Regions from separate parts of the Jeotgalibacillus marinus genome, predicted to be linked through region 2. Evidence: riboswitches for the same ligand, from Rfam matches in the RefSeq annotation. Region 2 holds a riboswitch; the other holds the start of a gene.
The links. Region 2 has a riboswitch for magnesium ahead of AB1471_RS12125 (phosphatase PAP2 family protein). Riboswitches for the same ligand answer to the same signal wherever they lie in the genome.
Positions count from the first base shown of each region.

Region 1: another riboswitch for magnesium. It lies ahead of dapB (4-hydroxy-tetrahydrodipicolinate reductase); the one in region 2 lies ahead of AB1471_RS12125 (phosphatase PAP2 family protein).

Region 1 covers NZ_JBFMIA010000032.1:1,190-7,337, reverse strand. The annotation lists gene AB1471_RS16235 (DnaJ family domain-containing protein) at 1-90, shown strand, start outside; gene AB1471_RS16230 (VOC family protein) at 340-753, opposite strand; gene AB1471_RS16225 (hypothetical protein) at 1,090-2,073, opposite strand; partial or broken gene AB1471_RS16220 (methylglyoxal synthase) at 2,105-2,433, opposite strand; gene dapB (4-hydroxy-tetrahydrodipicolinate reductase) at 2,452-3,255, opposite strand; M-box (ykoK) riboswitch at 3,464-3,633, opposite strand; M-box (ykoK) riboswitch at 3,915-4,087, opposite strand; gene AB1471_RS16210 (magnesium transporter) at 4,187-4,525, opposite strand; gene AB1471_RS16205 (DUF421 domain-containing protein) at 4,605-5,228, shown strand; gene AB1471_RS16200 (hypothetical protein) at 5,366-6,148, opposite strand, start outside.
Region 2 covers NZ_JBFMIA010000011.1:63,572-69,719, reverse strand. The annotation lists gene acnA (aconitate hydratase AcnA) at 1-939, opposite strand, end outside; M-box (ykoK) riboswitch at 1,263-1,434, shown strand; gene AB1471_RS12125 (phosphatase PAP2 family protein) at 1,670-2,266, shown strand; gene AB1471_RS12120 (YphF family lipoprotein) at 2,865-3,575, shown strand; gene AB1471_RS12115 (amidase) at 4,051-5,532, opposite strand; gene AB1471_RS12110 (DEAD/DEAH box helicase) at 5,640-6,148, opposite strand, start outside.

The DNA of each region.
Region 1 (6,148 bases), on a different contig from region 2:
AAAAAGTATAATAAAGCTTGTCCACCTAGTATGCAGCGGATGATGATTGAGTTGGATGATGTGAAGGGGCAGCATGAGATTTGGGCGTGAGTGATGGAAGGGGTGGCTTTGAAATAAAGTCGTACCGTTTTGAAAATTATCAAGACACATATTAGTAATATATAATATGTGTTCGCCTTTTATTTCTTGATCAATAAACGGCCAATAGCGCATATACATATGCTGTATAGATTAGGGGGGGCAAACATAAAAACGGGCTTGTCATAGCTAGCCCGTTTTTATGTTTGAGTAACTGACAGTTAAATCGTTATCCACAATCGATTTTGTGGATAACCCAAATTATTTCTGTAATGTATGGTTAAGATCCCAAATTACTCCGAAAGCATCCTTCACTTTAGCGAAGCGAGCTCCCCAGAAAGTATCTTGTAATTCCATTAAAATAGTTCCGTTTTCTGATAAACGACTGTAAAGGGTTTGAATACGTTCTTCATTCTCAACCTCTAACGCTAGAGAAATATGGTTCCCAACGTCAACAGTGTTGTCTGAAAATGCATCGGATACCATCAATAATAAATTCCCTTTTTTAAATTTAGCATGCATAATTTGATCATCTGCTTCAGGAGGTGTAGGGAAATTTGCTTCTCCAAAAGTTTGAACGTCTAAAATTTCTCCTTCAAACACTTCTTTGTAGAACTCAAGTGCTTCCCGTGCATTGCCATTAAATGATAAGTATGGTGTAGCTTGATATTTCATCGTGAACACTCCTTTAAAGAAATAATGTAGAAGACTTCATTTCATTATTAAGTTCTTAAAATGTCCAATGAGGTAGAAAACAACAAATTCACTTACATTTATTGTACAACATGAGAACCTAATTAGCATAAAATTTATTGGTGATTTATCCGATTCACTAATGAACATGGGAAAAACATCTACAATAGGCATAACCTTAAAGCTCTTTGTAGAGAATTACACAGGTGAAAAAAGATAATATGATCATGTTTGCGTTCTCTTGTTGTCATTATGTCCATTTTGGAGGACAAAAAAAGACGAGTATCAGTTCATACTCGCCTTTCCTTTTAGTGATTATCACAAGTCTGGTTCTATATCATTCACTTGAACCGCTCTATAATAATCGTTCGCAACACCATTTGTATCAGGTTTTAGACTGAATCGAACAAACGGAAAGGTCTCTAGATCATCAAGTCTCTTTTTCAGGTTTTCACCAGGTACGATTTTATAATCACCCATCAATTGGTATACTGCGGCTGAATAAGGAATCCCATTCCCACCATCGACCCCAAAAGTGTATTCAGTAGAAACTGTCTGAGTTTCCGTAACCGTTTGTGCATTTGAAAATGCTTCACTTAATTCACGATTTATTGAAGTTTCTACCTGAGCCCAAGGAGGACCCAATGTTAAGTTTATGTCTATCCCTAGTGTTTCAGTCATTGAATAGGCTTCTGTTAACTCGATACCAGAAGTAAAGGTGTAGGTTCTTTTAATGTGGTTACCGTTGCTATGCGATACCACATCTCCTCTTTGCCAATATCCATCAAATTGAACTTTTGTATCACTAACAAGAGGGTTATCTTTATAATAACGAGCTTCTACCAAAGGAATGTTTGGATGAATGTAGCCGCCCGGAAAATCTGTAATATGTTTTTTCATTTCAGCATTCGTCCACCTAAACTCAAGATACCCATCATTGATAATAAATAAATCAGCATCTTGAGCAAGATCATAGAACATTGTCATTGGTAGGTTGATAGTAGGATGAAATACTACTGCTATATGGTCAACTGGGTCTGCCATTTCTGTTGCAGGAAATCCTCTAGTATGGAGGAGCATGTTTTCATATTCAAGTAACTCTTCTAATGGTGGTAGACTTGATATATTTAAACTGTCATCGATCTCTTTCATTTTTCCATCTTCAATATAGAAATCTTTTGAAGTTATTTCTGGATCCCCTAATCCTTCTGCACTAGCACTATTTGTGAAAAATGGTACAGTTAGCAACAATCCTACAATAATCGACATAAAACGAACAATTAAACTCTTTTCTTTTCTCACTTTCTCTTCCTCCTCATTTTTGTTCTGATTGTTACTTGTAATTATTAATCTTTCGTGAGCACCTATGGCAAGGATATCTATTTGTTGCAATCGGAATTTGATACACATCACCTAAACGAATTAACGCTGATATATCTGGTTCATGAGGTTGGGCAATCAGTGGATCACGAAAGAAAAAGACAACATCAATTACTTGGTCACCACCTAAAGGTCTAGATTTAAAACGGTGGATAGGTAGGTTAGTGCGTTCATTTATGCGTAAACCAGTAGTACCCGGGGAAAAAAGTTGGTGTTTATTGAATACTTTCAAAAGCGAGCAACTCATCCTTCTTCTTATCGAGCAATTAGTTCAATGTTCATCACATGTTCCTCCAAACATTAGTCCAAAATATTTTCAAGTCCATACACGAGCGTGTCGATCTTCATAATCGTTTCCACACAAACTTGAACACCTGACATGAATGAAGTGCGGTCAAATGAATCATGACGTATCGTAAACATTTGACCTTCTCCACCAAACATCACTTGTTGATGAGCGACAAGTCCTGGTAAGCGCACACTATGGATTTTCATCCCATCTACATCAGCACCTCTTGCTCCTTGAATCGTTTCTTTCTCATTGAGGTGTCCTTGTCGTTTAGGAGTTCGTTGATTTGTAATCATTTGCGCTGTTTTTAGTCCCGTTCCAGACGGAGCATCAAGCTTTTGATCATGGTGCATTTCAATAATTTCAACATCATCAAAATATTTAGCTGCCATTTGTGAAAACTTCATCATTAAAATTGCACCAATCGCAAAATTAGGCGCAATAATTGCTCCAAGATTGCGTTCTTCAGCTAGCTCTTTAAGTTCTACAAGTTGCTCCTGACTAAATCCTGTTGTGCCAACAACGGGGCGTACATGATTTAACAGTGCTGTTTTGGCATGGATGTAACCCGTTTCTGGTATAGTCAAATCAATTAAGACATCCGGCTGTGTATCATTAAAACAATGATCAAGATTACTGTAAATCGGAACATTTAACCCCATAAATCCATTTAGTTGACTTAAAGTTTTGCCATTGTTCCTATGATCAATAGCTCCTACCATTTCAAAGTGAGGTGTGTTTTGCATGAGTTTAACCGCTTCTTTTCCCATTTTCCCTCTTACTCCTGCAATGACTACTTTTATTTTTTCAGTCATCCTATTATTCCTCCCTGTGGGACAGGATGGGTTGAACCCCACCAAGCTGCAGTGATCAACAGCAGTAGTTAGATAAGCAACTGGAGAGCCATTATAGGATCGAGCTAACAGTCTTATAATTTCTCACCAACTTTATGAATAAAACAAAAACCACTCTCAACGAAGAGAGTGGTTATCATTCCATACTAAATAAATAGTCAAAATGGAATAAGAATCTCATCGTTGAGTTTTAGCACTATATGGCATAGGATCAATCATTGATCCAGCTACATTAAAAACCACCTTAATCCGATAGTTTCTGTTGACCCATTGGCGTCTTTCGACATTTCTGGGCAGCAGCATATCTCCATATAGGAGCCTCACCTAACAAGGATATTTTGTTTTTGCTACTCTTTTACTTAACTAACCATCCATAAAGATTACTTTCATTGTCATTGACTTAAGAATCATGTAGCGACGGGGAAGTAGGGTCATACACCACAAATTTCTTCTTTCTAATTTAGGATTTTTGTGATGTGGATCTTTCTAATTTAATATGGGTATAGGGTCGAGGTAACTGTCCTCCAATCTCTTATTAGCTTTTTGAATAAACAAAAAACACTCTCAACGTCAACGAAGAGGGTGTTTATTAGTCCATACTAAATTAATAGTCAAATGGAATAAGTGTCTCATCGTTGAGTTTTAGCACTATATGGCATAGGATCAATCAGATTGATCCAGCTACGTTAAAAACCACCTTAATTCGATGGTTCCTGTTGACCCATTGGTGTCTTTCGACATTTCTGGGCAGCAGCTTATCTCCATATAGGAGCCTCACCTAACAAGGATATTTTGTTTTTTGTTACTCTTATACTTTTATTTATACTCAACGATCATGCAGTGGTGAAGAATTTGAGTCATTTTAGTTTATTAGCCCACATGGATCAGAGTTCTATAAACCTAAGACCCATGTTGCGACGGAGAAGTAAATGAGTACACCACAAATGTCAGCAATAGAAGTAATTAGTGGTGCGCTTGCGGCTGCTGGATCCATTTTTAGTTTGTTAAGAATAAATGGTAAAGACATGCCAATCAAACTTACTAGCATGACGACAAGAACCATTGTCACTGCAACGATCATCGCAAGTTCAGTTCCGCCTCTGTAAGCGCCTAGAAGAAAAAGTATAATAAAGCTTGTCCACCTAGTATGCAGCGGATGATGATTGATTTGGATGATGTGAGGAGACAGAATGAGATTTGGGAGTGAGTGATGGATAGTGTTGTCGTTCATTTATAAGTTTCCCTTTTTTAGGGAAGCTTATTTGGTAATATGACACATTGAAAATTGATCACCCGAAAGGATTTTTCTCATGGAATTAGATTGGATATGGAAATCAGTGTTGATCGTGATGGGTGGAACATTTTTGTTACGGTTTGCTGGAAGAAAATCGATTTCACAAATGACGTTAGCTCAAATGGTCATAACGATCGAAATAGGATCATTATTAGTACAGCCCTTTACTGGAAAGAGTGTGTGGACAACTTTAGGGGTTGGGGGCATCCTTGTTTTAACATTGATTGTTATGGAATACCTTCAAATGAAATCAGACGGTGTAGAGAAACTGATTACAGGTAAATCAAAAATAGTGATAGAGAATGGAATGTTGAATGAAAAAAACTTGATGAAATTAAGGGTTACCGTTGATCAACTTGAAATGATATTGAGGCTACAAAACGTATCCAAAATTAGCGATGTCAAATGGGCAACGTTAGAGCCAAATGGCCATGTAGGATGTGAATTAAAAGAAGAAGCGAAACCAGTAACGAATAAAGAGTTTCAGTCGTTACAACAGGATATCCAGCAACTTAAACAACTTTTTAATTTGAATTCGTCTCCGGTTCAACAACAAGACCAATCCACTAATGAACAGGACTTATTTTCTGAAGTAGACAGTAATTCACATAAAATAGATCCGCCAAAACACCTACAATAGGCATAACCTTAAAGACTATTGTCGAGAAGTACACCGGTAAAAGACCATGTTTGAGTTCTCTTGATGTCGTTATGTCCATTTCGAATCACAAAAAAAGATGAGTATAAGTTCATACTCATCTTTCCTTGCAGTGATCATCACGCGTCTGGTTCTATATAATCTGCTTGTATCTGTCGATAATGATTATTATCATAGTAAAAATCAGGTTTTAATTTGGCAGGGAAGTCCCCGTAGGAATTTAAAAAGTCCAATCTTATTTTCAGGTCAGGACCAGGCTCTTTTACTAAATACTCACCTTTCAACTGGTATACTCCGCCGATATAAGGAATTCCATTAGGATCTTCATTACCGAAATTGAAAGTAGTAGTAACTTCCTCGATTTGTGAAATAGTTTGTGAATAACCAAACGTTTCAGTTATTGAATGGCTTAATTCTGCACTTAATTTTGCATAATCAAAACCTACTTCAGAACCTATTGTAACCCCAATTGTTGAAGCCAATTCATATGCCTCTGTTATGTCTATACCAGAACCCATAGTATAAGATTCGGAAATTCTTGAACCAGTGTTACTCGATAAAGATTTACCCCCCACTAATTCCCAATATCCAACAAATTGAATTTTCGCCTGATCAACAAGAGGGTGGTCTTTATAATAACGTACTTCTATATCCTCCCCAAACGCAGGATAAATACGGTTTCCAGGGGGATACGTTTCCATTTCAGCATGACTAAGCTGCATAGGCATTTCATCGTCTGGAGAAGTTTTGAAAACATATAAATCAGCATCTGGAGCATGAAGAAATAACTGACCAGCCGTCATGTTCTTGCCATTTAAATTAAATACTAATGCTAAATAATCAATCGGAGCTGTTATTTCTTTTGCAGGAAAATCTAAAGTATTACTAGGAAGTCCTTTAAC
Region 2 (6,148 bases):
CGCAATTGTTGCACGGTCAGCAAGTGGAAGTTGTGCAACCCCTTCGCCGAAGAACTCAACAAATTTACCTACAACGCCTTTTTTACGCAGTACTTGCGTTACTTTTAGCGCGAGGTCAGTTGCTGTAGCACCTTGTGGAAGTGCATTTATTAAACGAACACCGATTACTTCTGGAATTGGGAAGTAAGAAGGTTGGCCAAGCATGCCAGCTTCTGCTTCAATTCCACCAACGCCCCAGCCAAGTACACCGATACCATTGATCATAGTTGTGTGTGAGTCAGTTCCTACAAGTGAATCTGGGAAAGTAACCGTTTCACCTTCTCCATTTGTCCCTTGCATGACTACGCTAGCCAAATATTCTAGGTTCACTTGGTGCACGATACCTGTTGCAGGTGGAACGGCACGGTAGTTGTCAAATGCTTTTTGTGCCCAAGATAGGAACTGGTAACGCTCAGCATTGCGCTCAAACTCCAAGTCCATGTTCACTTGAAGTGCATCAGCTGTACCATATTTGTCAACTTGTACAGAGTGGTCAATCACAAGGTCAACTGGAATTTCTGGGTTGATTTTATCAGGTGATCCACCCATTTTCGACATCGCATCACGCAATGAACCTAAATCTACAACGGCCGGTACACCCGTGAAATCTTGTAAAATGACTCGAGATGGTTTAAATGGAACTTCTGCATCTTGTACATCTTTTGAACCCCATTTTGCCAGGTTTTTAATGTGATCTTCTTTGATTACACGTCCGTCATATTGACGAAGAACAGATTCAAGCAACACTCGAATCGAGTATGGCAGTTTTGAAATTTTAGTAAGTCCCTTTTCCTCTAGGGCTTTTAATTCATAATAATGATAACGCTTACCTTCAAGTTCAAACGATTTTTTTGCTTGAAAGATGTCTTGGATAGCCGTCTTTGTTCCTTGGTTAGCCATCTGTGTTCCCCCTTAATAATAAAATTAAATTTTGTAAGTAATGTATGTAATCTATTTTCGGCACAAGACTATCTTAATACAACGGTCATTATAAGTAAATATCAATAAAGTTATATAGAGTGATAAGAAATTCTTATGGCATTTCCCAAAAGCGATATAAATATCTTTGAAAACGCAGGATTATGCGACATTTCTTTCAAAGTTTTGTATACTGTTTTCTAACCCAATATTTTTCTTGGTCGATAATTTATTAGAAAATGATGTATCTTCGCAATACTATTGACTATTTAATAGTATTCTTGTACATTATAGAAAATATAAATATTATTCCTCGTTAGGTGAGGCTCCTATACTGGAAATACGCTGCTGCCCAGCAATGTCGAAAGACACCAATGGGTCAACAGGAATCATCGACATAAGGTGATTTTTAATGTAGCTGAACAATGTCTAGTTCTACGCCGTATAGTGCTAAAACTCAACGATTTGAGGCTTTTTTATGTATGATTATATATGATTACACCCTCTTTTCGTTGGAGGGTGTTTTTTATTTTGCTGGGAAACTACACTCCTAATTATTTTAAGTAAGTTGAAGATTGCCGCTCAACAGCTGGCGATCGTCATTACGTTTACGTTTTCAACAAATATTTCTAGCAATCTCATATATTTCACTATAGCAACTAAACTTTTTAGTCTTTAACACTCACAAATTCACTCTATTAAAGGAGATATTATGAAAACATTTGATGAAACAGTTTTTCAGTTCCTGAATGGATTAAGTAACAAGGTCTTATGGATCGATCATGTGATGATGTTTTTTGCAGAGCATGCGGTTCCAATGTACGCCTGTTTATTTTTAATTGCCTGGTTTACTCTCCCTAGAAGAGAGGAGAATATAAGACATCTTCTCGTACTTGGTGTTCTTGCCGGTGTTTTAGCTGTGTTCCTTAATTCTGTTATTGCTCTCTTTTGGTTCCGATCACGTCCATTTGTAACTCTTCCAAGTGGTGAGGTTACACAATTGATCCCACACGCACCTAATACTTCTTTTCCAAGTGATCATTCAGCAGCAAGTGTGGCAATAGCAACAGGAGTGTGGGGGAAAAATTGGATTGCATATAGTTTTACGATCGTTGCGATCATCGAAGTTGTTGCTCGAGTGTATGTTGGGGTTCATTGGCCGACTGATGTAATAACGGGAATCATCATTGGTGTTCTTTCAGGCTGCGTGATCAAGTTATTTTCAAGGTTCATTTATCCGATCACAACTTTAGGCCTTTGGATTTGTCGATTTGGACGCTTTTCAAAACCTACTAATTTAGAAAAATAAAAAATATTTGGTGTGTTGAGGAACTTTTTGACCTATTGTGTGCACAAGTTCCTCAACAAGAGTTTGTCTGTTTCTTTATCTCTTGATTCACTTAGGCTAAATCCATTGACCTTTTGCACCAGAACCCCCTAAATCAACCGTTTTTAGACTTACATAACTGTTTATGTTCTATGATTGTATCGGTTTCTTTACCACCAACCAAATAACTTATTTGGAAACTTAAGAATTAGTATATGAGTAAATGAAGTAACTAATATTGATAAATTTATACAATAAATTATGAACGTTTTACGAACGATTATTAAAAAAATTTTTGGACTGAGTGGTCATGCTATAATTTTGTTCAAACGTATTCATAAGTAATCTAATATACTAATTAAAGGTAGGTGAAACCTGCACTAGGAACATTGAAAAACAATGATTATTACGGTAATTTATACATGTAGGGTGGGATACGGATACATCCGAATATACGCCTGTGGAGTGCTATACAAACCGTAGTAGCTAGTAAGTAGCAAGGCGGAGCACAGAGAAACAGGAAATCGCATAGCATGAATTAATGATGACATTTGTTTATGTTTTAGTAGCAGGGAAGAAAATGTCATATTTTAAAATACCAATGGGATTATGCACTATATTATTACTAACTGGATGTGCGTACCTATCTCCACTAACAGAGGAAAATAAAATTCCATACACAGATGAAATTGCAAATGTACAACGTGCCGTAGATCAGTTTCAAGAAGATTCTGGAGGTCTTTTACCTATTAAAACAATAGAAGATGATACTCCTATTTACCAGAAATATTTAATTGATTTTCATAAACTAACACCTGATTATTTGTCTCAGATTCCTATAAATTCATTTGATCGTAACGGGGGGGGGATCTATCAATACACGTTAATTGATGTTGAAGAAAACCCCACAGTTAGATTAGTTGATTTGAGAATTGCTGAAACGATCAGAACGCTTAATCTTAGAATTAAAGTAAATCAAGGCATTCCGTTTAAAGAGGTACTTGGTGACAATGTTTTTACGATCAATTATGAAGAACTAGGATATAAAGAGGAACCAACAGTAGTAAGTCCTTTCACAAATCAGAAATTACCTCTTGTTGTAAGTGGTGATGGGACGATCTATGTAGATTATATTACTGATCTTTATCAAGTCTCTCAAGAACAAGAATTAACACTTGAACAGAGTGATGAAGACATTCGTCCAGTCTTACTTGAAGGATCAAAATTTGCACCTGCATACTCTTTGCCCTATATAGTAAATGAAGAAAATGAAATCGTTTATTCTAATTAATTCTAAAACAGTGGTTTTCGTTCATTTTTAAAATTTATCCAAAAAGAATCCACTTTGATCAATCTTTTTCAAAATGGATTCTTTTTAATATCGTCATTTTTTAGGTGGTTACAAACAATGGGAAATAAAAAAACAGATAATAGGATCTGATTACTGATTCTTCATTACAACGAAATTTTGAAAGAAAGGCGTACCGTTACATACAGTCCAGAACTTATCATTAATATTTCCGCTCATTTACTCACTCCACAATAGTATCAATAAACTTAATAAAGATAACTCTGGAGTTCTTCCATTATATAGCCCTTTAGCTTACTAACAATTATTTCAAATCACCTTCATTTTCACTTATTCCTGAATATGGTCCGTTTATTGGATACGCTCCCCCATATCATCATAATACAAAAAGTAAATTCTTTTTTTTATTTTTCACATCATAAGCAGCAATATTTACGAAAAGAGCCTTACCTTTAGTCTATTTAATCATGGTTACTTGGTGCCAATAGGGTGATTGCTCAAGTTCTTTGGCGACGGTCAGAAGCCAGTGCTCGTTCCCTTTTGGCGCCATTAGCTGAACGCCCAGTGGCAAGCCATTTAACGATTGTCCAGTTGGTAAACTAATCCCTGGTTGTCCTGTTAAATTTGCAAGTTGAGTAAATGGTGTGTACGTTAGACTCGGTTCAAACATGTCATAAATGAGCGTTTGTTGTGCTGATGATTCAAGTGATGATACGCCTAATAGCTTGTCAATCTGTTGTTGTGTTGGTGTTAATTCACCAATCTTAGGAGCGTCAAACGCAGTTGCAGGTGTTAAATACAGGTCATATTTTTCGTGAAATGCAGCCATTTGCTCTGCGGCTTGATCCCACGCAGCAAGACTGAGTGAAAACTCCCCTGCAGTTACTTTTTTCCCGGCTTCAGCAAGTACCCACGATTCAATTTCCATATCGTGGTGAGTCAGTGATTTTCCAAGATCCGCTTCCATCGTTTGAACGAATCCTGCCATTTCACCAGCATTCATTAAAAAATACTGTTCCATCAAAGCACGTCCATTGATGTTTGGTTGTGCTTGCTCGACTACATGACCTTGCTGTTGCAAAAAATTCGCTACTTGGTGTACGGTGTTTACCGCCTCTTCACTAACCGGTGTTCCTACAGGTGATTTCGTTGAAAATCCAATGCGGAACGTTTTCGTCGATTGGTTAGTTAGATACTCTGTGTACCCTTGTTGGAACAGTGGTACTTGAAATGCTGCAGCAGGTTGAATGGTTTGAAGTTGATCCAAAAGAGCAGCTGTGTCACGAACCGTTTTCGTTAAAGCAAAATCAACCGCAGCCCCCTGCCATTGCCTACCAACACCAGGTCCGACCGGCATGCGACCACGCGTAGGTTTTAAACCAACAAGCCCAGTAAATGATGCTGGGATCCGAATGGAACCTCCACCATCACTTGCACCAGCCACTGGAACCATCCCACTCGCAACGCTCGCTGCTGCTCCTCCGCTCGAGCCACCAGGTGAATAAGCGGGATTCCACGGATTACGACTTGGACCGTGGAGCTTCGGTTCTGTTATGTTTTTCAAGCCAAATTCAGGTGCATTTGTAGACCCTACTACGATGAAGCCAGCTTTTTTTAATGCTGCAACGAAATGACTATCGCGCTTAGCGATGTTTTTAGCGAGAAGCTTTGAGCCAGCTGTTAGCACTTCCCCTTTTACACTTTGAGAAATATCCTTCAAAAGAATTGGAATACCTGCAAATGGGAGCGATGAATCCACTTGACTAGCTTCCTTTAAAGCGGCTTCATAACGCTTATAAACGACTGCATTTAACGCGGGATTGCTTTCTTCAATTTGATCAATCGCATCGGAAACTAACTCATGCGGAAGAATTTCTTTCCTATGTACAAGCTCTGCAAGCTCACTTGCATCTTTTGAGCAAAAATCATTTAGGTTCACTAGACTACCTCCATAATTCGTTATAAGAACCCAAACAGTTGATAGTTGTTGGGTTTGCGTGTGACTTTATCACACTAAAGGGAAGCGTACCATCCCACTTCTTACACTCATGTCCACTCTAATTGCTTTAAAAGTTGACGTGTGAATTTTTTTGATAAAACACGTACGCTTAAGTTGTCATCCCCACGTTGGTTTTGCAACGGAAGGTTGATCCAGCTCACTTGCTCGTCAATCACGATGAGTGGAAATGTGACTTCAAGAGATGGAGCAACGCTTTTGCTCCCTGCTAACCCAGTCACGTGTGCTGATCCATACAACCGAACGAGTTCAATCCCAGCTTTGCGGATACTTGAAATGACCTTAGGGTGAAGCGTTGTCGAGGTTGACATGTACACATCAATTGAACGTTTTGCTGAAGCCAGATCTTTTTCAAAACGCACTGGCATAGGTGTTTCATGCCAGCTAATTTGCTTATGTACGCGATTTAATTCTTGCGGCAACTCACTTAGTTTAATGATCGCATTCATTTTCGCACTATGTCGTTGGAACTGAACCATGGCATTTGATGGCGGGAGTGCTTTTTTAAATTGTTCCTCATTTTGTAAATGAATAAGCA